DNA from 3 places in the Oceanobacillus sp. FSL W7-1309 genome. Region 3 is predicted to be linked to each of the others. Evidence: a T-box and tRNA genes for the amino acid it is inferred to sense, from the RefSeq annotation. Region 3 holds a T-box; the other regions hold tRNA genes.

Region 1 (2,234 bases), on a different contig from region 3:
TCGTCCATTGCGGAAGATTCCCTACTGCTGCCTCCCGTAGGAGTCTGGGCCGTGTCTCAGTCCCAGTGTGGCCGATCACCCTCTCAGGTCGGCTACGCATCGTCGCCTTGGTGAGCCGTTACCTCACCAACTAGCTAATGCGCCGCGGGCCCATCTGTAAGTGACAGCCGAAACCGTCTTTTATCTTCTCACCATGAGATGAAAAGTGTTATCCGGTATTAGCTCACGTTTCCGCGAGTTATCCCGATCTTACAGGCAGGTTGCCCACGTGTTACTCACCCGTCCGCCGCTCATTCCATAAACATCACCCCGAAGGGTTCTGTTTATTTCCTGCGCTCGACTTGCATGTATTAGGCACGCCGCCAGCGTTCGTCCTGAGCCAAGATCAAACTCTCCATAAAAGTTTGTAATACTTAGCTTTTGTAGAAGCTGACTTCTACTTGTTTTAAAAAGAAAAACGAGTTTCCTTTTTCTTGACATACTGGTTGTTTTGTTCAGTTTTCAAAGAGCAAATTTGTTTGTCGTTCTTTTGAAGCGACTTTATTAATATATCATGTCTTCCAATTTGTTGTCAATAACTTTTTAAAATATTTTACTTTCGAAATATTTCTTCGCTTTCGACAACTTTTATATCATATCATCTTCGCAAAAAGATGTCAACATCTTTTTTCAAAAAAGATGAATGGGCCTGAGTGGACTCGAACCACCGACCTCACGCTTATCAGGCGTGCGCTCTAACCAGCTGAGCTACAGGCCCATATTGGTAAGTTGGAGCGGGTGAAGGGAATCGAACCCTCATCATCAGCTTGGAAGGCTGAGGTTTTACCACTAAACTACACCCGCATAAATTATATCGTTTTTTTAAGAAGTGGAGCCTAGCGGGATCGAACCGCTGACCTCCTGCGTGCAAGGCAGGCGCTCTCCCAGCTGAGCTAAGGCCCCGTATGATATAAATAAAATGGTCGGGAAGACAGGATTCGAACCTGCGACCCCTTGGTCCCAAACCAAGTGCTCTACCAAGCTGAGCTACTTCCCGTTATGGCGCGCCCGAGAGGAGTCGAACCCCTAACCTCTTGATCCGTAGTCAAACGCTCTATCCAATTGAGCTACGGGCGCATATGGTGCCGAGGACCGGAATCGAACCGGTACGGTAGTCACCTACCGCAGGATTTTAAGTCCTGTGCGTCTGCCAGTTCCGCCACCCCGGCAAGGGCAAAGAAAAGGATACTGAATTTGCAACAAAAATTCCTCTTAAGTAAAAAGTAATGCGGGTGAAGGGACTTGAACCCCCACGTCCGAAGACACTAGATCCTAAGTCTAGCGCGTCTGCCAATTCCGCCACACCCGCGAATGGTGAGCCATGAAGGATTCGAACCTTCGACCCTTTGATTAAAAGTCAAATGCTCTACCGACTGAGCTAATGGCTCAAAAATATATATTAGGTATTAATGATAATTATTATTTACTTGTAAAAAGTGGTGCCGGCCAGAGGACTTGAACCCCCAACCTACTGATTACAAGTCAGTTGCTCTACCAGTTGAGCTAGGCCGGCAAATGATTATCTAGTTACCAAATGATTAACAGCAAGTCCATCAAGTAGGCTCGTCGTGTTGCAAGAACACTCGGAGAAGTTCCACTCCTCGCAAGCCTGCACATGGTAGTTACTCGATGAAGTAAACGGCTTGCTCTAGCAGTTGAGCTAGGCCGGCTTGTTGGCTTCCTGTAAACTATTAGATTTATATAGAAAGAATCAACTTCCGAAAGATAAATGGTGGCTCGGGACGGAATCGAACCGCCGACACACGGATTTTCAGTCCGTTGCTCTACCGACTGAGCTACCGAGCCAAGTGTTATTTAACTACAAAACTCAAATTATAAATGGAGGAGGTAGAGGGATTCGAACCCCCGCGCGGTTTGACCCGCCTGTCGGTTTTCAAGACCGATCCCTTCAGCCAGACTTGGGTATACCTCCGAATATTTAAATGGCGGTCCGGACGGGACTCGAACCCGCGACCTCCTGCGTGACAGGCAGGCATTCTAACCAACTGAACTACCGGACCATATTGCAAATAACATATCTAATTAAACCAAAAGATTTGGTTGCGGGGGCAGGATTTGAACCTACGACCTTTGGGTTATGAGCCCAACGAGCTACCGGACTGCTCCACCCCGCGATATAACAAATATATTTCATCTAAAAGAAAAGATGGTGGAGGATGCAGGGCTCGAACCTG
Region 2 (2,234 bases), on a different contig from region 3:
AATTTAAACCTATGATAAAAAAACAAACCAAAATCCTTATCACTTGGTGAACCAAATACTGGCGGAGAAGGAGGGATTTGAACCCTCGCGTCGCTTACACGACCTACACCCTTAGCAGGGGCGCCTCTTCAGCCTCTTGAGTACTTCCCCAAATGGCTCCACAGGTAGGATTCGAACCTACGACCGATCGGTTAACAGCCGATTGCTCTACCACTGAGCTACTGTGGAATAGTTTATACGCGCCCTAGAGGATTCGAACCTCTGACCCACAGCTTAGAAGGCTGTTGCTCTATCCTACTGAGCTAAGGGCGCAAATGTAAAAGTATATAATAACATACAATTGTATGGAATTTAATCCAATGTAAGAATATATAGGAATGGGCCTGAGTGGACTCGAACCACCGACCTCACGCTTATCAGGCGTGCGCTCTAACCAGCTGAGCTACAGGCCCAAAGAAAAGGTAATTGGAGCGGGTGAAGGGAATCGAACCCTCATCATCAGCTTGGAAGGCTGAGGTTTTACCACTAAACTACACCCGCATTGTAATATATAATATGGTGGAGGGAGTAGGACTCGAACCTACGAACCCGATGGGAGCGGATTTACAGTCCGCCGCGTTTGGCCAACTTCGCTATCCCTCCACATTATAATGGTGGCTCGGGACGGAATCGAACCGCCGACACACGGATTTTCAGTCCGTTGCTCTACCGACTGAGCTACCGAGCCAATTATTTAATTAACTATTTATGTATGGAGGAGGTAGAGGGATTCGAACCCCCGCGCGGTTTGACCCGCCTGTCGGTTTTCAAGACCGATCCCTTCAGCCAGACTTGGGTATACCTCCACATTACGGTGAACTTATAATGGACCCTGCAGGATTCGAACCTGCGACCGATCGGTTATGAGCCGATAGCTCTAACCAACTGAGCTAAGGGTCCTAATATTTTCTTCATAATATAATGGGGCGACCGGTGGGGATTGAACCCACGTATGCCGGAGCCACAATCCGGTGCGTTAACCACTTCGCCACGACCGCCATTATACAATTATTTAATTTTGAATGGTAGCGGCGGAGGGGATCGAACCCACGACCTCACGGGTATGAACCGTACGCTCTCGCCAGCTGAGCTACGCCGCCAATATTCAAATGGAGCCTAGCGGGATCGAACCGCTGACCTCCTGCGTGCAAGGCAGGCGCTCTCCCAGCTGAGCTAAGGCCCCATGTAGAAAGATAATCGGGAAAACAAGGTTCAAACTGCAATACCTTGGTCCTGAACCAAGGGCTCTACCAAGCTAAAGTTCCCGGAATAACGCGCCCGAGAGGAGTCGAACCCCTAACCTCTTGATCCGTAGTCAAACGCTCTATCCAATTGAGCTACGGGCGCCTATAGTGCTGAGTAAGAAAATTGAAACGGCAAGATAATGCTCTACCGCTGAATTACTTATACGCTTGACAAGTAATAAAATGCGGGTGAAGGGACTTGAACCCCCACGTCCGAAGACACTAGATCCTAAGTCTAGCGCGTCTGCCAATTCCGCCACACCCGCATATGAGATGAGCCATGAAGGATTCGAACCTTCGACCCTTTGATTAAAAGTCAAATGCTCTACCAACTGAGCTAATGGCTCCTACTGTAATAAATGGTGCCGGCCAGAGGACTTGAACCCCCAACCTACTGATTACAAGTCAGTTGCTCTACCAATTGAGCTAGGCCGGCATCTGGCGGTCCGGACGGGACTCGAACCCGCGACCTCCTGCGTGACAGGCAGGCATTCTAACCAACTGAACTACCGGACCAATAATAATAATATATGTTAAAACTAGCGGATACATTTATCCAGTATTTCTAGCTTTAGCTTATTTCAAGTTAATTTAATTTTATATTTTTGGTTGCGGGGGCAGGATTTGAACCTACGACCTTTGGGTTATGAGCCCAACGAGCTACCAGACTGCTCCACCCCGCGGTATGAAATAAAGTATTAAGATGAAATATGGTGGAGGATGCAGGGCTCGAACCTGCGACCCCCTGCTTGTAAGGCAGGTGCTCTCCCAGCTGAGCTAATCCTCCATATTGGTGACCCGTACGGGATTCGAACCCGTGTTACCGCCGTGAAAGGGCGGTGTCTTAACCGCTTGACCAACGGGCCAGGTAAATTTTCCCAAGTATAAACAAAGAAATAATTTCACAGGTAGATTTCAAAAGTTAAACTTCGAATCCACGATCAATCGACA
Region 3 (2,234 bases):
TTTCACCAACGGTATCGACTAATTCATACATAAATGATTTCTCAATTCCAATTTCTTTTGCAAATCGAACTGCTCGTCGTATGAGTCTTCGTAGTACATAGCCTCTGCCTTCATTTGATGGAACCGCACCATCACCTATTGCAAAGCTTACCGTGCGGATATGATCAGCAATGACCTTAAATGCCGTATCACCCTCATCACTATTTCCATAGGTAGTATTTGCAATAGCTTCCGTTTTACGGATAATTGGCATAAATAAATCCGTATCAAAATTCGTTGGTACCTGCTGAATGATCGATGTCAATCGCTCAAGGCCCATTCCAGTATCAATATTTTTCTTTGGCAACGGTGTGTACGTGTCATCTGGATTATGATTGAACTGGGAAAATACAAGATTCCACACTTCCAAATAACGGCTATTCTCTCCACCTGGATAAAGCTCTGAATCATTGGGATCATTTCCATATGCTTCACCACGGTCATAGAAGATCTCCGTATTTGGTCCACTTGGTCCTTCACCAATATCCCAGAAGTTTTCCTCTAAGCGAATAATTCTCTCTTTTGGAATTCCAATTTCATTCAGCCAAATGTCATATGCTTCATCATCCTCTGGATGTACGGTAACAGATAGTAATTCTTTATCAAAACCGATCCATTTCTCATCCGTCAAAAACTCCCAGGCCCAAGTTATTGCTTCTTTTTTAAAATAATCACCAATGGAGAAATTCCCTAGCATTTCAAAAAATGTATGGTGTCTTGCTGTGAAGCCAACATTTTCAATATCATTTGTGCGAATGGACTTCTGTGCATTCACAATACGCGGGTTTTCCGGAATTACTCGACCGTCGAAATATTTCTTCAATGTTGCAACCCCACTGTTAATCCATAATAATGTTGGGTCTTCGACAGGAACTAGAGAAGCACTTGGTTCTACCTGATGTCCTTTCTCTTTGAAAAAGTCAATAAAGAGTTGTCTTATTTCTGCTGAGCTTAATTGTTTCATGAATCATTCCTCCAAACGTTTTATAAAGCGAAACTTCATTCAGTGGGGTTTTCGTTCTTCCTCCACTGAATGTTAGTTGAACAAAATTAGGAATTTACAGGCTGTTTCCCCCAACCTTCACGCGATTCGGGTTCCCTCACACTTAAAAATGGGGGGATTACAGCTCGTTAATGCGTGATAAAATTAAAAAATCCCCTCTCTGCATTGAATGCAGGGACGAGATTTGTTCGCGGTACCACCCTAATTATGAATGATAAAATCATTCATCACTTAAACATGGTAACGGTATGAGACCGACGGGGATTAGCCGTACTCCAGCTTAGCTTTCCATGAGGCTATGTTTAGGATTTCTTTCAACCAAGGAAACCCCTCTCTTTAAACTAGCTGCTCATGTACTTTGTGCCTTCTTCGCGTTTCATTTATTATGATAGCGTAATTATAAAAAACTTTTGTTGCATTGTCAATGATTAGACCGTAGAGAAACAAACTGTATGGCAATCACTTTTAAAATCGTTAATGCAGGGACAGCCAATATCATACCCCAGACCCCAAATAATTGACCACCTAATAATAAAACAAAGATGATTGCTACAGGATGAATTTTAACCGTTTTCCCCATAATATACGGAGATAAAAGGTTCCCTTCGATTACTTGAATGACAAAAATAGCAATAATCACAAATATTACAGTGTTCCCCCCTATTGTATAGGAAATCATCACCACAGGGATTGCACCAATGATTGGTCCGAAATACGGAATAATATTTGTAACTCCCATTACAATCGCTAAAAGCAGCGCGTAATTAACATCAAGCAATTTAAAAATGATTAGACATGCAATACTAACAAATAAACTGACGATCAGCTGTCCTCGAATATAGCCTCCAAGTCCTTTATCAACTTCTCTCAATAATTCAGCCGCTTCATCCTTATATTTATTTGGAATAAACCACATAAAAAAAGATTCGATCTTCACATAATCCTTGATGAAGTAAAAAACGAGTACTGGTATAACCGTTATAATAAGAATCATGTCGAAAATTCGTGTAAAGCCTAAGGCAAGCCTACCAAGTAAATTATCCAAGGATGTTTCTAAAGTTGCTATCAGCTGATCAATTTTGTCATGTACTGTTTCAGGTAAAAACGAAGTATAGCTGTATACTTGATAAATCCAGCTTTCGTACATGCGAATAAATTCAGGGAGATTTTCGTTTAAATCACGGACCTGGTG

The links. A T-box is a leader RNA that pairs with one kind of tRNA and senses whether it is charged. The one in region 3 lies ahead of alaS (alanine--tRNA ligase), so its partner is inferred to be a tRNA-Ala.
Region 1: it has a tRNA-Ala gene. The T-box ahead of alaS (alanine--tRNA ligase) is inferred to sense a tRNA for this amino acid. The anticodon was not compared.
Region 2: it has a tRNA-Ala gene. The T-box ahead of alaS (alanine--tRNA ligase) is inferred to sense a tRNA for this amino acid. The anticodon was not compared.

The regions. Positions count from the first base shown of each region.
Region 1 is NZ_JBBOBX010000001.1:1,837,692-1,839,925, reverse strand. It holds rRNA gene NST46_RS08710 (16S ribosomal RNA) at 1-401, opposite strand, end outside; tRNA gene NST46_RS08705 (tRNA-Ile) at 684-757, opposite strand; tRNA gene NST46_RS08700 (tRNA-Gly) at 770-843, opposite strand; tRNA gene NST46_RS08695 (tRNA-Ala) at 870-942, opposite strand; tRNA gene NST46_RS08690 (tRNA-Pro) at 960-1,036, opposite strand; tRNA gene NST46_RS08685 (tRNA-Arg) at 1,040-1,116, opposite strand; tRNA gene NST46_RS08680 (tRNA-Leu) at 1,120-1,208, opposite strand; tRNA gene NST46_RS08675 (tRNA-Leu) at 1,267-1,348, opposite strand; tRNA gene NST46_RS08670 (tRNA-Lys) at 1,352-1,427, opposite strand; tRNA gene NST46_RS08665 (tRNA-Thr) at 1,477-1,552, opposite strand; tRNA gene NST46_RS08660 (tRNA-Phe) at 1,770-1,845, opposite strand; tRNA gene NST46_RS08655 (tRNA-Ser) at 1,880-1,972, opposite strand; tRNA gene NST46_RS08650 (tRNA-Asp) at 1,984-2,060, opposite strand; tRNA gene NST46_RS08645 (tRNA-Met) at 2,098-2,174, opposite strand; tRNA gene NST46_RS08640 (tRNA-Val) at 2,208-2,234, opposite strand, start outside.
Region 2 is NZ_JBBOBX010000001.1:416,715-418,948, forward strand. It holds tRNA gene NST46_RS01870 (tRNA-Ser) at 60-150, opposite strand; tRNA gene NST46_RS01875 (tRNA-Asn) at 154-228, opposite strand; tRNA gene NST46_RS01880 (tRNA-Arg) at 239-312, opposite strand; tRNA gene NST46_RS01885 (tRNA-Ile) at 379-452, opposite strand; tRNA gene NST46_RS01890 (tRNA-Gly) at 467-540, opposite strand; tRNA gene NST46_RS01895 (tRNA-Tyr) at 557-642, opposite strand; tRNA gene NST46_RS01900 (tRNA-Phe) at 652-727, opposite strand; tRNA gene NST46_RS01905 (tRNA-Ser) at 753-845, opposite strand; tRNA gene NST46_RS01910 (tRNA-Ile) at 866-939, opposite strand; tRNA gene NST46_RS01915 (tRNA-His) at 962-1,037, opposite strand; tRNA gene NST46_RS01920 (tRNA-Met) at 1,063-1,139, opposite strand; tRNA gene NST46_RS01925 (tRNA-Ala) at 1,150-1,222, opposite strand; tRNA gene NST46_RS01930 (tRNA-Arg) at 1,313-1,386, opposite strand; tRNA gene NST46_RS01935 (tRNA-Leu) at 1,468-1,549, opposite strand; tRNA gene NST46_RS01940 (tRNA-Lys) at 1,558-1,630, opposite strand; tRNA gene NST46_RS01945 (tRNA-Thr) at 1,644-1,719, opposite strand; tRNA gene NST46_RS01950 (tRNA-Asp) at 1,723-1,799, opposite strand; tRNA gene NST46_RS01955 (tRNA-Met) at 1,890-1,966, opposite strand; tRNA gene NST46_RS01960 (tRNA-Val) at 1,995-2,070, opposite strand; tRNA gene NST46_RS01965 (tRNA-Glu) at 2,075-2,149, opposite strand.
Region 3 is NZ_JBBOBX010000002.1:912,615-914,848, forward strand. It holds gene alaS (alanine--tRNA ligase) at 1-1,003, opposite strand, end outside; T-box leader at 1,213-1,421, opposite strand; gene NST46_RS17270 (AI-2E family transporter) at 1,464-2,234, opposite strand, start outside.